4 regions of the Bradyrhizobium pachyrhizi genome follow, and region 2 is predicted to be linked to each of the others. Evidence: riboswitches for the same ligand, from Rfam matches in the RefSeq annotation. Region 2 holds a riboswitch; each other region holds the start of a gene.
The links. Region 2 has a riboswitch for cobalamin ahead of QA639_RS16910 (DUF1636 family protein). Riboswitches for the same ligand answer to the same signal wherever they lie in the genome.
Positions count from the first base shown of each region.

Region 1: it holds a riboswitch for cobalamin, as region 2 does, so the genes downstream of both, metE (5-methyltetrahydropteroyltriglutamate--homocysteine S-methyltransferase) here and QA639_RS16910 (DUF1636 family protein) in region 2, are expected to answer to the same signal.
Region 3: it holds a riboswitch for cobalamin, as region 2 does, so the genes downstream of both, QA639_RS05030 (TonB-dependent receptor) here and QA639_RS16910 (DUF1636 family protein) in region 2, are expected to answer to the same signal.
Region 4: it holds a riboswitch for cobalamin, as region 2 does, so the genes downstream of both, QA639_RS03285 (TonB-dependent receptor) here and QA639_RS16910 (DUF1636 family protein) in region 2, are expected to answer to the same signal.

Region 1 covers NZ_CP121667.1:7,333,355-7,338,739, forward strand. The annotation lists gene QA639_RS34595 (hypothetical protein) at 742-1,017, opposite strand; gene QA639_RS34600 (glycoside hydrolase family 12 protein) at 1,205-2,002, shown strand; cobalamin riboswitch at 2,546-2,765, shown strand; gene metE (5-methyltetrahydropteroyltriglutamate--homocysteine S-methyltransferase) at 2,874-5,225, shown strand; gene QA639_RS34610 (hypothetical protein) at 5,243-5,385, shown strand, end outside.
Region 2 covers NZ_CP121667.1:3,697,375-3,702,759, forward strand. The annotation lists gene cobD (threonine-phosphate decarboxylase CobD) at 1-612, shown strand, start outside; gene QA639_RS16900 (cobyric acid synthase) at 814-2,262, opposite strand; gene cobO (cob(I)yrinic acid a,c-diamide adenosyltransferase) at 2,274-2,927, opposite strand; cobalamin riboswitch at 2,964-3,173, shown strand; gene QA639_RS16910 (DUF1636 family protein) at 3,268-3,642, shown strand; gene cobW (cobalamin biosynthesis protein CobW) at 3,639-4,673, shown strand; gene cobN (cobaltochelatase subunit CobN) at 4,673-5,385, shown strand, end outside.
Region 3 covers NZ_CP121667.1:1,125,810-1,131,194, reverse strand. The annotation lists gene QA639_RS05035 (PepSY-associated TM helix domain-containing protein) at 1-278, opposite strand, end outside; gene QA639_RS05030 (TonB-dependent receptor) at 281-2,563, opposite strand; cobalamin riboswitch at 2,670-2,864, opposite strand; gene QA639_RS05025 (CobW family GTP-binding protein) at 3,091-4,020, opposite strand; gene QA639_RS05020 (amidohydrolase family protein) at 4,022-5,385, opposite strand, start outside.
Region 4 covers NZ_CP121667.1:739,688-745,072, forward strand. The annotation lists gene QA639_RS03285 (TonB-dependent receptor) at 58-2,265, opposite strand; cobalamin riboswitch at 2,429-2,626, opposite strand; gene QA639_RS03290 (FecCD family ABC transporter permease) at 2,739-3,782, shown strand; gene QA639_RS03295 (ABC transporter ATP-binding protein) at 3,779-4,552, shown strand; gene QA639_RS03300 (ABC transporter substrate-binding protein) at 4,654-5,385, shown strand, end outside.

The sequences.
Region 1 (5,385 bases), 3.6 Mb from region 2:
TTGAGATTTCACCTGCACGGCTGGTCTCGCGGACAAAGAGGAACTTGTCTTGCAGTTCGCGCGCACCACGACGCCTGAGGCTGCTAGGCAGCTATTTGTTGCGTTACAGTTTCGCAGACACCGTCCAGTTCGACGCAAGAAGCCCAACCACTTTCTATGTCAATTGAAGCCGGTTTGGCTGCCCGCCAGAACGTGGGAATATGAACACGTCACCATAGATATTGAGGGGCCGTTCGATACTGGAGGACGTGCGGCAGCAACGACCGCCAACGTGCGCGAAGTCGAAGATTCGAAGGCACAGCCTCTAGCGCGCATCGCGCGCAGCGCCTTTCAGGCACTCTGGCTCAGGGATGAGATGAAATGGACATATGCGCCGAGACTGGACGCACAGTCCTGGCCGCGACCTCTGATTGGCCCCTGCACGCCATTGCGGCTTCGCGCGTATTGGCGGATGCTGGACCGGCAAGCGGCACGAAATGCGACGAGAATAGGATTAAGCCCAAGATCGCTAACTTGTCCGAAATCGATCCGAAGCGCGTAGCAGTCTTCTCTACCGGCGGGATGCGACAAGACAGCGATATCGTGTTCGCCGATCTCCCCAAACTTCTCGCGCACCAAGACCGAGCGCCGCGATGGCTTCGGTTCACGCGGACCTGCCCCGGCCCTCCGCCTGGAACGTGAGGCAATCCGCGAGACTGGTACGGAGTTTCGACATCAAGAACGTAAAGAACGCGAATGCGTCTATTCTTCAATGTAAGGCGGCCAAACGATCGCCGGCATATGCAAAATCCAACCGAAAATGTTCATTTTTACAAATCCTGCCTCAAAGTCCCCGCGGGGCTTTCCAGCTGACTGGAATCCAACGCGTGACTTGGTAGGCGCATCGATAGTCTTCCCCGGCTCGTCGCCCGGAGAAACGAACGCAATGTCAAGCCCGCCCGCGTCAACTGGATGCTCACAACCGAGAAGGCGCGCGTAAAAATGGCGTGCGCCGTCCAAACCCTTCAGCCAAATCAAGTCAATTTCAACGATTCAACTGCTCAGTGCCGCGGTTCTAGTCAGCTTCTCGAAAGCTAACCTGCCTACATTCGACCTTGGTCTGTAGACGCAAATGCCGGCGATGACTGAGCTTGGTCGCGAACCCAGGTAGGCGATGAGCCGATCGGCAAGAGGCTTTGTCGCTTATAAGAGCAAGGAGAGCCCCATGGAATCCAATCGGATAAACGGTGCCGGCTCGCGCGGGCCGGAATTTTGGGACGTCAGCACACAGGAGAATCATGACTTATTTAGCCAGACTGTGAATGAAATCAGGTCATCGTCCGCCGCGCCTGTAGCGGCAAAGCCTCCGATTTGGAGTTCGAGCGCTCCGTACGGGAACTTCTCGCGCAACGGGTATTCCTGGAACAACGATGTATGGGGCGCTGGCGCTGGGCATCAAACGATTTCGGTGCGTGACTCGAACCAGTGGAGCGTATGGTCGAACCAGCCGAATACGAAAGGCATCAAGAGCTATCCGCACGAGTCCTTCAATATCGGGAAACCGCTCAGTTCAATCAACACTCTGAGCTCGAACTTCAATCAGGAGGTTCCTGCTGGTGGCGCTTGGGACGCCGCCTACGATATCTGGGGCAACTCAAACCAGCAGGAGATCATGCTCTGGACAAACTACACCGGAAACTCGGACGGTAGCGGCAACGTAAAGCCGATTTCATATCACTATGCCCCTTCCGGGGCAGCGATCCCGGTTTACCGCAATATCAATGCAGGCGGGGCGACTTGGAACGTGTTTGAGGGCTTCAATGGTCACAAGGTCATCTCACTCCTGTGCACTTCGAAGACCAACAGCGGGACAGTAGACATCAAGAGTATCCTGCAGTGGATCAAGTCGACGGGCTATTTTGGCGACATAAACGTCGGTAGCGTCCAATACGGAGTCGAGATCACCTCCTCTCCTGGGGGAATGAACTTCAATTTCAACAACTGGACCGTGACCTCGAAGTGAAGATCCGCGTGCCGGAGATGATCTGAAGGGCACCAGCCGCAAACGGTTCGAACGCCTTGTTATGGAACATAAGCCTGCCTGGATACTCCGCCTCTGGGTCGACAGCGTATCCGAGCGCTTCGAGCCGAATTTTAGTTCCGCTCGGAATGAGCTGGTCCGGCTTTCATACTGAGGCGTGGGAAGGCCGCCAGCACCGGCGGGCGCTCCATCACTGCTTCCGACATCGGCAGGATAGGGCCCTCTCGCCCGCAAGACGCCCTTCTGCACGGCCGCCGAGTTTGAGGCCATCGGTTGCGCGACGGTCATTGGCCAGTGTCCGCGTTGGGGGTGCCAGCAGGGTGCAACAGACTTTATGCCGCTATTTCACGTGATGGCGACGCGCACGAGATTGTCGAAAGCATGCAGAAGCGCGCAGAACTCTATGCGATCGTTGGGTTTGCACCACTACAAGTCACTCTATTCTTCGGTTGTACCGAGCATCATTCCCGTTGGGATGCCGCAACAACCATAGTTTCTGAGGGTTGACGCACTCCCTCCGTTGCAGGTAATCGAAACCGTTGAGGTTCTCCAGATCACGATTGACCTGGAGCTAAGAGGGAAGCCGGTGCGCAGGTTCTTCGGAACGAAGCAATGCCGGCGCTGCCCCCGCAACTGTAAGCGGCGAGCCATCGTCCATTTCAGCCACTGAAGCGCAAGCTTCGGGAAGGCCGGACGATAGCTAGGACCCGCGAGCCAGGAGACCTGCCTCGGCAACATTAACGTCCACGGGCGGGGTGTCCCGGTGGTGCGGTTGCGACCCGTTTGCGCTCAACGCGCCTTGCGGAGTCCAGACGTGTCACCACGGCCTTTGCCCCCATTTGGGGTTAAGCCAATGTCCTCTACATCTATCTCCTCACTTGCGGTCGCAACTCTTGGTACGGCGCGCATCGGTCCACGCCGCGAGCTCAAGCTTGCGCTCGAAAGCTTCTGGTCCGGCACATCGGACGAGAAGGCATTGATCGAAGCCGGGATCGGATTGCGCACCGCCAACTGGGCGCGGCAGAAAAAGCTCGGTGTCTCGGTGATCCCGTCGAACGATTTCTCGTTCTACGACCAGGTGCTCGACACCTCGGTGATGGTTGGAGCGATTGCCCCGATCTATGGCTGGACCAGCGGCTCGATACCGCTTGCGACCTATTTTGCAATGGCGCGTGGCACCCAGGGTGATGTCCAAGGCGACCCGCACGATGCGTCCCGCGGCAACGCCCATCATGGCCAAAGCGTGCCGGCGCAAGAAATGACCAAGTGGTTCGACACCAACTATCACTATATGGTTCCGGAACTTGCGAAGGATCAGCAATTCCGTCTCGTCTCGCGCAAGCCGATCGAGGAATATGAGGAAGCCAAGGCGCTGGGCTACCAGACCCGACCTGTGCTGGTCGGTCCCGTCACCTTCCTCAAGCTCGCCAAGAGCAAGGATGCCGGCTTCGAGCCGCTGTCGCTGCTGGACCGACTGCTGCCGGTCTATGCCGAGGTGCTGCGGGAGCTTGCCAGAAGCGGCGCGGAATGGGTTCAAATTGACGAGCCCTGTCTGGTGCTGGATCTCGACGAGGCAGCTCATGACGCGCTGCGGCGTGCCTACGCCGAAATCGCCAGGGCTGTGCCGCAGATCAAGATCATGCTGACGAGCTATTTCGGCGGCCTCGGCCAGAACCGCGACACGGCGTTCGCGCTTCCCGTGGCCGGTTTGCATTTCGACCTGGTGCGCGCGCCCGAGCAGCTCGACGACCTCGCTCGCCTGCCCACCGACCGCGTCGTCTCGCTCGGTGTGCTGGACGGCCGCAACATCTGGCGTGCCGATCTGAGCAGAATTCTCGACCGGCTTGAGCCAGTCGTCGCAAAGCTCGGCAACGACCGCGTGCAGATCGCGCCCTCGTGCTCGCTGCTGCATGTACCGATCGATCTCGCGCTGGAAGTCAAGCTCGACGCCGAGGTGAAGAGTTGGCTGGCCTTCTCCGTGCAGAAGATCGAAGAGCTGGCCGCGCTCGGCAGGTCGCTCGCAAGCGGGCGCAGGTCGATCGCAAAGGACTTGAAGGCATCCGACGCCGCCGCGTTAGCGCGCAAGACCTCGCCGCGCATTCACGACGCGAAGGTGGCAAGCCGTATTGCCGGGATCGACGAGGCAGTGCGCCGGCGCGCCAGTCGGTTCGAGAAACGAGCCGCAGTGCAGCATGCGCGCTTCAACCTGCCAGCTTTCCCCACGACAACAATCGGCTCCTTCCCGCAGACCCAGGAAATCAGGAAGGCGCGCGCCTCGCACGCCAAGGGAGACCTGAGTGATACCGCCTACAAGACTTTCCTGCAAAACCAGACGGCACGCACCGTGCGCTGGCAGGAAAGCATCGGCCTCGACGTCCTCGTCCATGGCGAGTTCGAGCGCAACGACATGGTGCAGTACTTCGGTGAGCAGCTCTTAGGATTCGTCTTCACCGAGAACGCCTGGGTGCAGTCCTACGGCTCGCGCTATGTCAGGCCGCCGATCCTGTTCGGCGACGTGTCCCGTCCGAAACCGATGACGGTCGAATGGTGGCAGTATGCGCAGTCGCTCACCACAAAGCCGGTGAAGGCGATGCTGACCGGCCCGGTCACCATCCTGAACTGGTCCTTCGTCCGCGACGACATGCCGCGCAGTCAATCCTGCCGCCAGATCGCGCTCGCGATCCGCGACGAGGTTACAGACCTCGAAGGCGCCGGCGCCGGCATGATCCAGATCGACGAGGCTGCCTTGCGCGAAGGCCTGCCGCTACGGCGCTCGGAGTGGGCGACCTATCTCGACTGGGCGGTAGAATGCTTCCGCATCTGCTCGTCGGGTGTCCGGGACGAGACCCAGATCCACACCCATATGTGCTACTCGGAATTCAACGACATCATCGACGCGATCGGCACGATGGATGCGGACGTGATCTCGATCGAGACATCGCGATCGAAGATGGAGTTGCTGGACGCATTCCACAACTACCGCTATCCGAACGAGATCGGACCCGGCGTCTACGACATCCACTCGCCGCGTGTGCCTGAGGTGACCGAGATGGCCGCGCTGCTCAAGCTGGCGCGGCAGCGCCTGTCCGACGACCAGCTCTGGGTCAATCCGGATTGCGGCCTGAAAACTCGTAAATGGGACGAGGTCCGACCGGCGCTCGCCAATATGGTTGCGGCCGCGCGCGAGCTGCGGGCAGCAGGCTGATCTCAGGGAGGCCGCCGATGCAATTCTGGATCAAATGCACCCGCTACGGCAACGCGGAACCCTACTATGTCAATATCTCGCTCGTTGGCGGCATGTCGCGCGAGCGCGACAAGACGATCCTCGAATTCGTCGGCGCTCAAACCATCGAGGTGAACGAAAC
Region 2 (5,385 bases):
GCCGCGCTCGCGGGTGCGGACATTGCCGTCGTCGTCAACCCGAACAATCCCGACGGACGACGCCATGACCGGCGCGAGTTGCTGGCACTGCTGCCGCGCGTTGGCCGGCTCGTCATCGACGAGAGCTTTGCGGATGCCGTTCCTGACCTGTCCCTTGCACCGGAAGCAGGACGCGCGGGGCTCCTGATCCTGCGCTCCTTCGGAAAGTTCTACGGACTTGCCGGCTTGCGGCTCGGCTTTGCGATCGGCAGCGAGGCGGACATCGCCGCGCTTGCCGCGATGGCGGGCCCATGGCCGGTTTCGGGCGCCGCGATTGCGATCGGACGGCGCGCGTTGCTCGATCACGACTGGGCCAAGGCCACGGCCGCGCGGCTGGTAGACGACTGCGTCAGGCTCGACGCAATGGCGCGATCGCAGGGCTGGACGCTGGTCGGCGGCACGTTGCTGTTCCGGCTGTACCAGACCGACGATGCGTTGGCCGCGCAGGAGATACTTGCGCGTGCGCAGATTTGGTCGCGGGTCTTCCAGCAAAAGCCGGGATGGCTGCGGCTCGGCTTGCCGGGCAGCGAGGCCGAATGGTCTCGCCTTTCCGCCGTGCTGTCTTCGGTCTAGCGACGATCTCAGCGTCGCCTCGCCCCGCGTGCGGGGAGAGGTCGGAACGCATCGCCAGATGCGTTCCGGGTGAGAGGGAGTCTCCGCGAACGCAGCTATCACCGGATATACGGAGACGGCCCCTGACCCCGACCCTCTCCCCGTGAAGAACGGGGAGAGGGGTACAGCGCCGTCGCTGTTCGACCCAGGAATTATCTCGCTTTAACGCGCCAGCGCGAGCAGGCCTTCGACATCGAGATGGGTCTCGATGTGCCCGGCAAGCGCGTCGAGCGCGCTCTCGACCCTGGCGCCGTAGGGCTGATCAGCCGCCGCGATGTCGAGTTGCGCGAGGAAGGCCTTGCGAAATTCGTCCGAGGCGAACAGTCCGTGCAGATAGCTGCCGTGAACGCGCCCGTCACTCGAAATGGCGCCTTCCGGCGCGCCATCAAGCGATGCAAAAGGACGCACGCGATCCGGGCCGTCGGTGCGGCCGATATGGATCTCGTAGGCGCTGATCGGCTGGCTGGTCGCTTCATGCACTGCGCTGACGCGCGTCAGTGTCTTCTGTTCGGTCATGGTGGTCGTGACATCGAGCAGCCCAAGGCCGCGCGTTTCACCGGCGGGACCCTCGATCCCATCGGGGTCGGCGACGCTCTGTCCGAGCATCTGGTAGCCGCCGCACAGGCCGAGGACATGGCCGCCGCGGCGACGATGAGCGAGGAGATCGATGTCCCAGCCCTGCGCGCGCAGGAAGGCGAGATCGCCGCGGGTCGATTTCGAGCCGGGCAGGATGACGAGCTTCGCATCACCCGGGACGGCTTCGCCCGGACGCACCATCATGAGATCGACGCCGGGCTCGAGCTTCAGCGGATCGAGGTCGTCGAAATTGGCGATCCGCGGCAGCGCAAGGAACGCGATCTTGCACTGGCCCGGCTTGCGCGACTCGCCGAGCCCGAGCGCATCTTCAGCCGGAAGTTCGCCGGCGCGGACGAACCAGGGCAGCACGCCAAACCCGCGCCAGGCGGTGCGCTCTTCGATCAGGCGGTAGCCGTCGTCGAACAATGTCGGATCGCCGCGGAATTTGTTGATGACAAAGCCCTGGATCATCGCGGCATCATCAGGATCGATCACCGCCTTGATGCCGACCAGCTGCGCGATCACGCCGCCGCGGTCGATGTCGCCGACCAGCACCACGGGCACGTCGGCCCGGCGTGCAAACCCCATATTGGCGATATCGGACTTGCGTAAGTTGACCTCGGCGGGGCTGCCGGCGCCCTCGACCAGCACCAGATCGGCGCGCTGCTTCAGGCGCGCAAAACTCCCCAGCACCGCGGCCATCAGCGATGGTTTCATGGCGGCATATTCGCGCGCGCGTGCGGTGGCGATCCGTTTGCCGTGCACGATGATCTGGGCGCCGACATCGGTTTCGGGCTTGAGCAGCACCGGGTTCATGTCGGTGTGCGGCTCGACGCCCGCGGCGAGGGCCTGCAAGGCCTGCGCGCGGCCGATCTCGCCGCCGTCGACGGTCACGGCGGCGTTGTTCGACATGTTCTGCGGCTTGAACGGCAGCACGCGCAGGCCGCGTCGTCGCGCGGCGCGCGCGAGGCCGGCGACGATGAGCGATTTGCCCACGTCCGAGCCGGCTCCCTGGATCATCAATGCGCGCGCCATCGTGATGTCCGTCAGAACTCGACGCCCGGCTGGGCCTTGATGCCTGAGCGGAACGGATGCTTCACCAGCGTCATCTCGGTGACGAGGTCGGCAATCTCGATCAATTCATCCTTGGCATTGCGCCCGGTGAGCACGACATGGGTCATCGGCGGCTTCGACGTGGTCAGAAAGTCGACGACATCTGATATCGCGAGGTACTCGTAGCGTAGCGCGATGTTGATCTCGTCGAGCACGACCATGCGCAGGCTCGGGTCTGCGATCAGCTGCTTGGCCTTTTCCCAGCCGGCTTGCGCTGCCGCGATGTCGCGGGCGCGATCCTGCGTCTCCCAGGTAAAGCCTTCGCCCATGGCGTGAAATTGACAGAGATCGCCGAAATGCCCGGTGAGCAGGCGGCGTTCGCCGGTATCCCAGGCGCCCTTGATGAACTGCACCACGGCGCAGGGAAAGCCGTGCGCCACACAGCGCACGATCATGCCGAACGCGGAGGACGATTTTCCTTTGCCGGCGCCGGTATGAACGATGATCAGGCCCTTTTCACCGCTCTTGGTCGCCATGATGCGGTCGCGGGCGGCCTTTTTTTTCGCCATCTTGTCCGCGTGGCGCGTGTCCAGCGAAAGATCGGTGCCGACGGTGCCGTCTTCAGCGTCGTTTCCATCTGAAATCATCACGTTCCTTCGGCTTGACAAGTGCGAGGCTTGGACGAATGGTGGTCCCGCGTTGGTTCCTGTCCTACGACAGGCGAAGAGGGAATGCGATAGGGCTCCGCTAAATCGGGCCCGAAGCGCAGCCGCCCCCGCAACCGTGACCGGAGAGATGCCCAAGCCACTGATTCCATGGAGTCGGGAAGGTGGGCATCGAAGGGTAAAACCTGCTCCGCAAGCCGGGAGACCTGCCAACGCAGCATGTTGTGAAACCGGCGGACGGGGTGTTCCGCGACGGGGAACGAACCTGTCCAAAATCGGTTCGTGTGCCTCATCGCTTCCCGCTGTCAATCCAGGAAGGGCGATGAGCGTTACACTTCATGTCTGCATCACCTGCCGCGCCGGCCAGACGCCGGCGGAAGGTGAGCTCGCGCCCGGTGCACGCCTGCATGCCGCGCTTGTCGAGGCCGGCGTGCCCGATGACGTCAATCTGGTTCCCGTCGCATGCCTGTCGGCCTGCAGCCAAGGGTGCTCAGTCGCGCTCAGCGCGCCGGGGCGCTGGTCCTATGTCTACGGCCGACTGTCCGCCGATAATGCCGCGGATGTGATCGCCGGTGCCTCCGCGTATGCGGCGGCGCCCGACGGCATCGTGCCGTGGCGCAGCCGTCCGGAAATCTTCCGCAAGCAATCGCTCGCCCGCATTCCACCTCTTCCCGTCGTGCCGGAGGCCGCAGAATGAACACGCTCGCCAAAATTCCGGTCACGGTCGTGACCGGCTTTCTCGGCTCCGGCAAGACGACGCTGATCCAGCATCTGATCCGCAATGCTAACGGCAAGAAGCTCGCGGTGCTGGTCAACGAATTCGGCAGCGAAGGCGTCGACGGCGACATCCTGAAGTCGTGCGCCGACGCCAATTGTCCGGCCGAGAATATCGTCGAGCTCGCCAATGGCTGCATCTGCTGCACCGTCGCCGATGATTTCATCCCGGCGATGGAGCAGTTGCTGGCGCGGAACGTGAAGCCCGATCACATCGTGATCGAGACCTCGGGGCTCGCCCTGCCGAAGCCGCTGCTGAAAGCGTTCGACTGGCCGGAGATTCGTTCGCGGATCACGGTCGACGGCGTGATCGCGCTCGCCGACGCCGAGGCCGTCGCCGCCGGCCGGTTTGCGCCTGATCCGGCCGCGGTGGATGCGCAGCGTGCGGCGGACGACAATCTCGACCACGAGACGCCGCTGTCGGAAGTGTTCGAGGATCAGATCGCATGTGCCGATATCGTGCTGCTGACCAAGGCCGATCTCGCCGGGGCGGAAGGGATCAAGGCGGCGAAAGAGGTGATCGCGGCCGAGATGCCGCGCGAGGTGCCGATGTTGCCCGTCGTCGACGGCACGATCGACGCACGCGTGATCCTCGGGCTCGAGGCGGCGGCGGAAAACGACCTCGCGGCGCGGCCGTCGCATCACGATGGCGAAGAGGAACACGAGCACGACGATTTCAATTCCGTCGTGATCGATCTTCCGGAAGTTTCGGATGTCGACGCGCTGGTCGCCTCGATCAAGGGGCTGGCGCGCGAGCAGAATGTGCTGCGCGCCAAGGGCTACATCGCGGTCGAGGGCAAGCCGATGCGGCTGCTGGTGCAATCGGTCGGCGAGCGGGTGCGGCATCAGTTCGACATGCCCTGGGGCGCCCGGGCGCGGCAGTCGAAGCTCGTCGTGATCGGCGAACATGCCGACATCGATGAAGCCGCGATCAGGGCACGGCTTGGTGTCTGATGCACGTCGTCTTCCGCGAGAGCCGCGGCCTTGAGGAGACCGCGACGCCAAGGGACCTCGGCCAGGATCCGGCCGATCTCGTGGTGTTGTCGTTTTCCGACAGCGATCTTGCTGCCTTCGCGGCCGGCTGGCGGCGCGGCCGCGCTGCGTTGCCGTCGCTGCGGCTCGCCAATCTCGCGGAGTTGCGCCATGCGCTGTCGGTCGATACCTACATCGAGCGGACGCTGTCGCACGCGCGCGGCATTCTGGTGCGGCTGATCGGCGGCGAGCCCTATTGGTCATACGGGTTGGCCGCGGTGCATCGGCTGGCGAAGGAGCGCGGCATCGCCCTGGTCGTGCTGCCGGCCGATGGCCGCGACGATCAGCGGCTGGATGAATTCTCGACCTTGCCGGTCTCGACGTTGCGCCGTCTGAAGGTGCTGTGCGACAAGGGCGGCCCCGTTGCCGCGCAGGCCGTGATCGCGCAACTGGCGCTGGCGTCCGGACTCTATGCCGGGCCGGTGGTCGGCGAGATCGATCTTCCCGAGATCGGCGTCTACGATCCCCGGCGCGGTGCCGTCGCGGCGTTGCCGGCACCGGATGGCCGGCCGCGCGTGCTGGTGACGTTTTATCGTTCCTACCTCGCGGCCGGCGATACGGCGCCGGTCGATGCATTGATCGATGCATTGCGCGAGAAGGGCTTTGATGCCCACGGTGTCTTCGTCACCTCGCT
Region 3 (5,385 bases), 2.6 Mb from region 2:
ACGGGCGTGTCGTCCATCATCGAAAGTCGCAGATCACGCGGATAACGCTCGACACCCGCGATCGCCATCGCGCGATCGGGCGTGACCCGCACCTTGTTCCAGGGAATGACAGGAAGCGCGGCGAGGCGCTCGCTGTCGGTAAGGCGCGGAAAGGCCACGTACATCATGACGATGCCGGAGATGAACCACATCGCGAACAGGAGACACGTCGCAATGCCGATCCAGCGATGGACGATATAGAGCCACCGCCGCCCGCGCCGGATCAGAGCGTTGCGCATGGTCAGAACTTCACGTTGACGGACAATTCGGCGGTACGCGGCATGCCCAGCAGCCACTGCCCGGTGCCGTTCGAAGTCACCGCGTAAGCCTTGTCGAACAAATTGTAGAGGCGGAACGCGACCGTGGTGCGGTCATCCGGCTTCCACCTGACGCCGCCATTGACCACATTGTAGCCCGGCCGCAGCTGGGTGTTGGCGAGATCGGAGTACATCGCACCGACGATCTGCACGCCGCCATAGGCCGACCAGTTGGGCGCGAAGTCCCAGGTCAGCCAGACGTTCGAGACCTGCTGCGGCACGTTGACCGGGACATTGCCGTTGAAGCTGACGATCTTGCCGCCGACCACCTGGCTGTTGTTGTCGTATCTGGCGCGCAACAGCGCAACATTGGCATCGACGCGCCAGCCGTCGTTCAGCGCGAGCCCGATCGATCCTTCGACCCCGCGGGATGATTGCTGGCCGATCTGCAATGCCAGGCCGCCGGTGGGGTTGCCGGGATCGGGAATCGTGAGCCCGGTCTTGACGATCTCGTAGGCAGCCAGCGTCCACTCGCCGCGACCGCCCCAGAACGACTGCTTGACCCCGATCTCGGTCTGCTTGCCGGTCGCAAGCTGGAACGTTTTCTGCGTGGTCGACAGTGAGATCAAATTGCTGACCGGATCGACGCCGACCGCGTACTGGCCATAGAATGCGAGGTTCTTGATCGGCTCGTAGACGAGGCCAGCGCGCCAGCTCGTGCCTGATAGCGTCGTCTCGAAACTGTTTGCCGGCGCCTTGTAGTCGGTGCGGTCCACCTCGGGGCGATCATACCTGACCCCGGTGACGAGCGACAATTGATCGGTCAGCGAGAGACGATCCTCGGCGAACAGCGCGTATTGATTGACGATCGCATTGAAGCCCGGCGTGGTCGCCGGCGTCGTCGCGAAGAACGACCCGGGATCGAACACATAAGGATTGACCGACGACGCGCCGCCATAGGGCGAGTTATTGGTGTGGGTGAAGTCGATCCGGTTGACGTCGAAGCCGGCGACAAACTGGTTCGCAAGTCCAAACACGTGACCGCTGAAGGTCGCATCCATCCGATTGCCGAGCTGCTTCTGGTCGTGGAGGATTTCGATATAGCTCGTCCGATCGATCAGCTGGGTCTTCGGATTCCAGGTGTAGTTCTCGATGTCGCGCCAGTGCCGCTCGCTGGTCAGGTAATACAGCGTGTTGTTGACCTTGACGCCGTCGGCGACGTCCCACTCGGTCTTGAACCGGGTCCAGCTGTCCTGATAGCGGATCGCGCTGTCCAATGCATTGTAGTTCTTGAAGCGCAGCGCGTCCTGGATCGAGCCGTTGATCAGCGGCGTGCCGAAATAGCGCGACGGACTGCGGTCGCCGTAGTCCTCCGACAGCGTGAAGGCGAGATTGTCCGACGCCTGCACCCGCACGGCAGCGGAGACTACCGCGTTCGAGGTCTTGTCGCGATCGACCCAGCCGTCCGACATGTTGCCGGTAGCGTTGATGCGGTACGACACATTGGGATCGATCGGACCGGTGCTGTCCACGGACAGCCGCCGCGTCATGTTGCTGTCGAGCGAGACCTCGGCCTCATTATAGGGCGTATTGAGCGGTTTCTTCGGGATCACGTTGATGACGCCACCGATGGCGCCTTCGCCGTACAGCACCGAGGCGGGGCCGCGCAGCACTTCGATGCGTTGCGTCGACCAGGTGTCATAGGGGAATGTCAGGGTGCCGGAGCCGATATAGAAGCGCGTGCCGTCATACAACGTCATCACCGAGTTGCTGCCGGCAAAGCCGCGGGTGCTGAACGACAGGCCGCCATTGCCAGGCGCCGGCGTCGCGACGAACCCGGCCGCGTCCTGGGTGACGGCATCGAGCACATTGTGCTGGCCGCGTTCGGCGATGGTCTGCGCCGTGATGATCTCGACGCTGGCCGGCGTCTGCAGCGGCGTCAGATTGAGACGACTGCCGGTGCCGCCCTGCGTGGTGGCATTGAGCGTCGGCGATGCCGATCCCGATGCGCCCGACGCTGCGACGCGCGGCGCGTTGCCGGCTGTTGCGATCGTCGCGGGCCTCGGCCGTGGCCGCGCCGCAGCGGCCATGTCACGGCTGCGCGCCGCAGGCTTCGGCTTGGCGGTCACCGAGGGCGCGACCTCGATCGGATCGAGCCTGGTTGGTGGCGGCGTTTGTGCCGAGCCTTCGGCCGGCAACAACAGCGATGACAGGGAGCAGACGAGACCGAGGCGCCATTTGCGCGCAACGGGAAAGGACGGAGACATGAAACGACTCGCGGTAACGTGGCACGTCACCGCGAACGCGGACTGGCGCATTGCCCAAAAGGCAGTGCTCCGATCCCACCAGGACGCCCCCGCCCGATGTGCTCGCGTGTGACCACGACTGACGGCAGGTCTCCTGGCTCACGGGTCATCGCCTGTCGACGCCTTCCCGGGCCGATGGCCCAGTGGCAAATTGACGAAAGGCTCGCCGTTTACAGTTGCGGGGACAGCTGCGGCATTGGGGTTACCCTCGCACCGCATTCCCTTTTGATCCCCGAAGGGAACCGTCGGCAAAAACGATAGGTGGTGCCGGCAAGGCTGTCAATTCGATGCGATTGTCGCACACATGCTTTGCGGGATGGAGCTGCGGCGATGACACAGCGGCATCCGCGGATGACGCGGAGATGTAATCCCGTCATCGTGAGGAGCCGCGAAGCGGCGTCTCGAAGGATGCATGGCCACAGCTGGGCCGTCCATCCTTCGAGGCTCGCTCTGCTCGTGCCTCAGGATGACGGAAACATAAGCTCACATCACTCGATGTCGACACATCCCTGCATGATCACATCGATCTCGGTGCGCGACAGAGCACCCATCTCGGCGATAAACACGATGCGCGTGCGCGGCACGCCGGGCGACGGCACGCCGCCCGCACCCAAGGTCGCGCGGCCGCCGGCGAGTTGAAACACCGTCAGCCGCCCGGGCTGTTCCACCGTCTCGAACAATCCCTTCGCCCGCGCCAGCTTCGGCGCCAGTCTGCCGATCGCCTGCTGCAAGCGCGGCAGCACGACGGGCCGCTCCGAGGTCCAGCTCAGCGTCTCGAAGCGATCCGACGACGGCCGTCGCGGCGCGGTCTCGCGCGGCGCCGACACATGATCGAGGTCCGCCGGGAACAGTAGCGCGGCCGGCACCTCGCCATGCAAGGCATCAACCACCACGGCCGCCGGACGCACCGCGCGCACGGCGTCGCGGATCGCGGCGCACGCGGCGGCGTCGGCCAGATCGACCTTGCTCAGCGCCACCACATCCGCCGCCCGGAGCTGCGAGCGCAGCAGAGCATCGTTCAGCACCGCCGCAGGCTGCGCCGCGTCGACCACGCACAGCACCGTCTCCAGCGGCGCCTCCTTCCAGATCACGGGATCCATCAGGTTGCGCACGATGTCGGCGGGATCGGCGATCCCGCTGGTCTCGATCACGATGAATTCGGGACGCGGATCACGCCGCAACAGCGTGGCGAGCGTGCGCAGCAGGTCGCCCTCCAGCGTGCAGCAGATGCAGCCATTGCTCAGGCTGACCACGCCGTCGCTAGCGCCCGCGATCAGCTCGGCGTCAATATTGATCGCACCGAAATCGTTGACCACGGCGGCGATGCGCCGCCCTTGCGCATGCGCCAGCAGATGGTTGACGATCGTGGTCTTGCCCGCCCCGAGGAAGCCCGCGACCAGCAGGATCGGGACCGGCACCTCAGCCCCCCGTGACGGGGCGGCGCACCGGCCGGCCGGGACGCGCCGCGACATCGAGCACACCATCGCTGATCAGCGGCTGGCCGCTGACCACGAGATGCCGCACGCCCTCCGCCGGACGATTCATCGCGGAAAAGGTCGCGCGATCGCTCAGCGTCTCGTAGTCGAACACCACGACATCTGCGTCGGCGCCGACCTGCAGCCGGCCCTTGGCCCGCATCGCGGGCGTGCTCGCCGACAGGATCTCGGCCGGGATCAGCGCGCATTTGCGGATGCCTTCGAGCAGCGACACTTTCTTGCGTTCGCGCACCCATTCGCGGATGAAGCGGGTGAAGCAGCCGGCCGAGCGCGGATGCGAGGTAGCATCGTCGGGCAGCGGCCAGGCGTCGCCGCTGTAGGGACGGCCGTCCGACAGCGTCCACGGCATCGCGTCGGAGGCGATCGCGCCGCCCGGATACAGCACCGCCATGTCGAGCAGATCGCGATGATGCGCGTTGTTCTCGATGTCGAGCACGTGCCACAGCACCAAGGTCGAGGGCTCTTCGGCCTGTGCCGCCAGCAGCTCCTCGCGGCTGCCGAAACGGTGACCGTCGGTCACGCGCTGTACCGAATCGTAACCGAGGCCGTTACGCTCTTCGAATTTCGGATCGCTGAAGAAGGTCGCCGCCAGCACGGTCGAGCCGGTGCCGTAGGGATAGGCCTCCACCGTGATCGGCAGGCCTTGCGCCTGCGCTTTCGCGATCAGCGCAACACAGCGTTCGATATCCGTCTTGCTCGATGAGTTGAAGTGGCAGATGTGCATATGCGCGCCGGTGGCGCCGGCATAGCCGATCAGGCGGATATAGGCCTCAGCCGCGCTCTCGGGATCGATCCGTGACATGTACGCGACGTGGGTGAAGGTCGGCACCGCATGATCCGCCGCGAGCTGGCACACCGCGGTCAATTCCTGCACGCCGGCACCCGGCGCATAGGCGTTGAGAATGCCGATCCCGATACCGCCCTCGTTCAGGCCGATCGCGAGGCGGTCGAGGATGCCGCCGACCTCGCCTTCGGTCGCGACGTTTTCGATCCAGCGGCGATCGCGCATCGCGGCACCAAACGATTCCAGCGAGCTTTCTGAATTCGAACCGGTCATCGCACCGATGCGCGCGAAGGCCCAGTTGGCGGCGGCGCCGTAGTTCAGCACTCTGCCCTTCTCGGCCTGGCGCTTGTACCAGGACGCAACTTGCAGCACGCCGGCCTCGAGGTCGAGCGACGTCGTCACCCCGTCGAACGCCTGCATGCGGTCGGCCGGAATGGTCTGGCCATGCGCGTGCAGGTCGATGAAGCCCGGCGCCACCACGAGCCCGGTCGCGTCGATCTGCC
Region 4 (5,385 bases), 3.0 Mb from region 2:
GTTTGTAATGTTCGGGAGACGGTGCGGCAGGGCACACCCGCCCCACCGGATCACGCTCTAAAACGTCGCGCCGGCCTTGACCATGTAGGTGCGGCCGGGCAGCGGATAGGCCGAGAAGCGGCCATCCGTGAACGTGCTCGCGATGGCGTAGTCGTAGTAGAGCGCGTTGAACAGGTTGTTCACGCTCAGCGACCAGAAGAAGCGGTCAACTTGTCCGCTCAGCTTGATATCGGCGGGGGCGTTGCCGGGAATCCGGCTCTGGGTGTTGGCCTGATCGTTGTCCATGATGCGCGAACTCCAGGCCCGCACCGTGGCGTCGAACACCAGGTAGTTCTGCCAGATATTCCAGGTGACGCCGAGATTGCCGGTGTAGCGCGACACCAGCGGTACGTCGTTGCCGGCCCACACGCCTTCGCGGAAGACGGCGCGGGTGATCGCCATGCCGCCGCGCAGGGTCACGCTGTCGCTGACCCTCAGCGAGGCGCTGGTCTCGCTGCCGTAGCGGCGGGTGGGGTCGAGGTTGGTGTTGTAGAACAGCACCGGGTTGAAATGGATCTCGTTGTCGAGATCCATCAGATAGACGCTGGTCTGGACCTGGAAGCGATTGGTCCTGACGCGGAAGCCGCCCTCGACGTCCTGCGAGGTCTGGGTCTTGAGCTGGAAGGTCTGCGGGATCGGGGCGAAGGTCAGCGGGTCGAATGACGGCCCTGATGCAACGCGCTCGTCGACATCAGGCGTGCGGAACGCGCGGGCCGCGCGGCCGAACACGGAGAAGGTGTCGGTCAGGCGATGCTCGACGCCGACATGCAGCGCGTATTGCGTCTCGTTGCTGTCGAGCGGCGCTGCCTGCGCATCGAACGCGAACGGCGCATTCGGGTCGTAGCGATCGCGCGCCGAGATGCTGGTGTTCTGGACCCGCGCGCCGTAGGAGAAGTCGGTCGTCGGCAACAGGCCCAGCGCATGTTGCCAGTAGCCGGCCACGGACCGCTGCTCGATATTGTAGATATGGAAGGGATCGACGCCCTGATAGGCGCCGCGCGCCTCACGGAAGGTCGAATCGTAATAGTCGATGCCGGTCAGGATCGTCGACGGCATCCCCAGCATCACGTTCTTGACGCTGAGCCGCGGTGTCAGAGACCAGGTCTGCAGCGCGGCGTCATTGTAGGTCGAGGCGAAGCTGATGGTCGGCACCCTGCCGAAGAAGCCGCTCTGCGTCTCGCGCTGCCGCCAGCCGCCGTCGACGATGAGGTCGACGCCGTTCATCAGCGACCTGGTGAAGCCGGCGGTGACGCTGGCGGTCTGCTGGTTGGCATAGTCGAAGGGCGTCGCGGCGCCGCGGCGGTCGGTGAGCAGCTCATTGACGCCGATCGACGGATCGACCAGCCGTCCGCCGGGCAGGCCGAGCTTCTGGTCGCTGCCGGTGACGGTCAGGAAGGCGGTGAGATCAGGCGTCGTGTAGTTGATGTTGCCGACGGCGTTGCGCTGGTCGAGCGCATTGTTGACGCGGTAGCCGTCGGACTTGATGCCGTTGCCGTAGAACGAGGTGGACCACGGTCCGGAGTTGAGCGCCGCGGAGACCGCGGCCATGCGGGTGTTGAACGAGCCAAATCCGGCCTCGGCGCGCATCGTCGTCGGCGGGCCGCCGACGCCGGTCTTGGTAATGATGTTGACGACGCCGCCCACCGCGTTGTCGCCGTAGAGCACCGCGCCGCTGTTGCCGCGCGTGATCTCGATGCGCTCGATCGAATCGAGCGGGATCGTGGTGAGGTCGAAGCCGGCCTTGTCGACGTCGTTGAGGCGGCGGCCGTTGAGCAGGAACAGCGTGTTGTCGGTCGCGAAGGCGCCGAAGCCGCGCAGGTCGACCGAGGTCTTGGCGCCGTTCGGTCCGCCATAGGGCGTTTGCAGCTGCACGCCTGGCACCTGCGCGAGGATCTCGGGCAACGACTGCACCGGCGAATGGGCGATGTCGTCGGCGGTGATCACGGCCGAGGAGGAGCCGACAATGCCGGCGAACTGGCGGCCGCCGCCGGTGCCATCCGTTCCGGTGGCCGCGCCGGTCGCTGTCGTGCCCGATCCGCTGCCTGTGTCGTTGCCTTGCGAGGTGCCCGGCGCCGGGCGTCGCGGCGCCGGCGCTTCGTCAGCGGCCGGCCTGGCGCGCGTGACGTTCTGGTCGCGCGGCTTGGTGACTTCGATCGCCGGCAGCTGATCGGGAGCGGGTGCCTGCTGCGCCCGCGCGGCGGAGAAAAGGATTGCCGGCGCGATCATCGTCGACGCGAGCAGAAGCGCGCGGTGTCGCCGATGGAAAGGGAAGGAGAACATAAGCGAGGTCTCGGTAACGTCAGTGGCACGTCACCGCGAACCAGTCTCACCATCGTGCTCACAGCATCAGGTGAAGCTCATGCCTGTACTCCCCGACCGGCAGCATCGCGTGTGATCACGGCTGACGGCAGGTCTCCTGGCTCGCGGGTCGTTACCCTTCATCGCCTTCCCGGGACCGAGATTCCCAGTGGCCTGTGACGAAGGATTCACCGCATACAGTTGCGGGGGCAGCCGCGGCGTTGGGGAAGTTTCCCCGTACCGCATTCCCTTTTCATCTCACGAAAGAACCGTCATGTTCATCTAGGGTTCGGCCGGGTAGCAAAGTCAATCCGGCGGAAGTCGGGCAATGGCCGGGCGGCCACGGTTTTTGCCGAGTGTCGCTTGTCTGCCACGGCGATCGCTGTAAGACCATGGATCCAATGAGCGTGCAGGATTTTGCCTTGGCGGCCGAGGTCGCGGCGCGGCGCCGGTGGGGCGCCACCGCGGCGCTGCTCGCGCTCGTGGCCCTGCTGTGCGTGCTCTCGCTCGGCATCGGGCCGGTGCGGCTGTCGCCGCTCGCGGTGATCGAGGCGCTGTTCGGCGGCGGCAGCGATGTGGCGCAGGTGATCGTGCGCGAGATCCGCCTGCCGCGCACCATCCTGGCATTCGCGATCGGCGGTATTCTCGGGCTGTCGGGTGCGTCGCTGCAAGGGCTGCTGCGCAATCCGCTAGCCTCGCCGTCACTGTTCGGCGCGCCGCAATCGGCCGCCTTCGGCGCGGTGCTGGTGATCGCGCTGGGCCTCGCCGATGTGCGTTCCTACGCGCTGCCGGTGGTGGCGATCATCGCCGCGTTCGGCTCGGTGTTCGCGCTGCTTGCGATCGCCGGCCGCAACGCCGGACTGCTGATCCTGATCCTCGCCGGGCTCGCGATCTCGAGCTTTGCGGGAGCGGCGACGGCGCTGGTGATGAACCTCTCCAGCAATCCCTTCGTGGTGCTGGAGATCGCGTTCTGGCTGCTCGGCTCGCTGGAAGACCGGAGCTTCCAGCACGTCGCGCTGGCGCTGCCCTTCATCGTCGCAGGCGCCGCCATCCTGCTCAGCCAGGCGAGCGCGTTCCGCGCGCTGACGCTCGGCGAGGAGGCGGCGCAGAGCCTCGGCGTCGATGTCGGGCGGTTGCGGCTTTTCGTGATCACGGGCGTGGCGCTCGGCGTCGGCGGCGCAGTTGCCGTGACAGGCACGATCGGTTTCATCGGCCTCGTTGCGCCGCATCTGATGCGTCCCGTGATCGGTCACGATCCGGCGCGGCTCTTGGTGCCGAGCGCGCTCACCGGCTCGGCGTTGCTGCTCGCCGCCGACATCGCGGTGCGCATCATCCCTTCGACCTCGGACATCAAGGTCGGCGTGCTGACCTCGATCATCGGCGTGCCGTTCTTCCTCTATCTGATCATGCGCGAACGCCGCGCGCTCGGCGGAGGCGTGGCATGACGCTGCTCTCCGCTACCGCGCTCAATGCTTCGCTCGGCAGCCGCGAGGTGCTGCACGATGTCTCGCTGTCGCTGCCATCGGGCCATCTCGTCGCGCTGATCGGGCCGAACGGCGCTGGCAAGACCACGCTGCTGCGCGCGCTGGCCGGGCTGATTCCGTCGGGCGGCGAGATCCGGATCGGCGGCGATGCGCTGGCCTCGCTGCCGCTGCGCGAGCGCGCGAAACGTTTCGCCTATCTGCCGCAGGGGCACATGGTGCACTGGCCGCTGCCGGCGCGCGATATCGTCGCGCTCGGCCGCTATCCGCACGGCGCGACCGATCCGGCGCGGCTGTCGCAGACGGATATGGAGGCGGTGCTGCGCGCGATGCAGGCGGTCGACGTCACTGAATTCAGCGATCGCCGCGTCACCGAACTCTCCGGCGGCGAACGCAGCCGCGTCGCGCTGGCCCGGGTGCTCGCGGTGGAGGCGCCGGTGATCCTCGCCGACGAGCCGACCGCCTCGCTCGATCCGCGCCACCAGATCGACGTGATGCAGAAGCTGCGCAACGTCGCCGATACCGGTGTGCTGGTGATCGTGGTGACGCATGACCTGGGACTCGCCGCGCGCTTCGCCGATCATGTTCTGGTGCTGTCGGAGGGACGGCTGGCCGCGCAGGGCGCGCCTGTCGACGCATTGTCGGAGGCGGTCCTCGCCAGCGTGTTCCGGGTCAGCGCCTATCGCGCCGAATTTCAGCGCGAGGCGGTCATCGTGCCGTGGGCGGACGTGTGATGAGGATGCGGCGTCTCCACGAGTTCAGTTCACCTCTCCCGCTTGCGGGGGAGGGGGCGCTGTTTTCGCGCGGACGCTATCTTGCGTCGTGCCTTGCCCTGATGCTTTCGCTCCTCGTGTGGCTCGCGTCAGCCGCTCCCTCGTTCGCTGCTGGACCGCGCATCGTCTCGATGAATGTCTGCAGCGACCAGCTCGTGCTGTCGCTGGCCGACCCGGACCAGATTATCGGCCTCAGCCGCTTTTCGCGCGATGCCTGGCAATCCTGGGCCGCGGAGAAGGCACGAAACTTTCCGCGCCTGTCCGGCGAGGCCGAGGATGTGCTGCTGCTGGGGCCCGACCTCGTCGTGGTCAGCCTGTTCGACAAGCGCGCGACCCGCGATCTCTTGAAGGCCCACGGGCTGCACCTCGTCGAATTCACGGTGCCGCGGACGCTGGACGAGGTGAAGGACCAGATCCGCGCGATGGGCGATCTGGTGCAGCATCCCGATCGCGCAGAGGCCGAGATCGCGCGCCTCGATGCGGCGATCGCGCAAGCGCGGGCGGCGGCAAGCACGCATCATTACCGCGTGCTGCCGCTGGAGCGGCGCGGCTTTGTGGCTGGTGACGGCAGCCTCGTCAGCTCGCTGCTCGCCATAACCGGCCTCTCCAACGCCGCCGGCGAACTTGGCGTCGGAGCAGGCGGATTCGCCTCGCTGGAGGCGATCGTAAAGCTGCGGCCAGACTTCATCCTGGTGTCGGAGGCCGGCGACCGTGCCGAGGATGACGGTCGCGCCTTCCTGCTGCATCCGGCGCTGGAGCGCTTCTATCCGCAAAGCAAGCGCATCGTGCTGCCG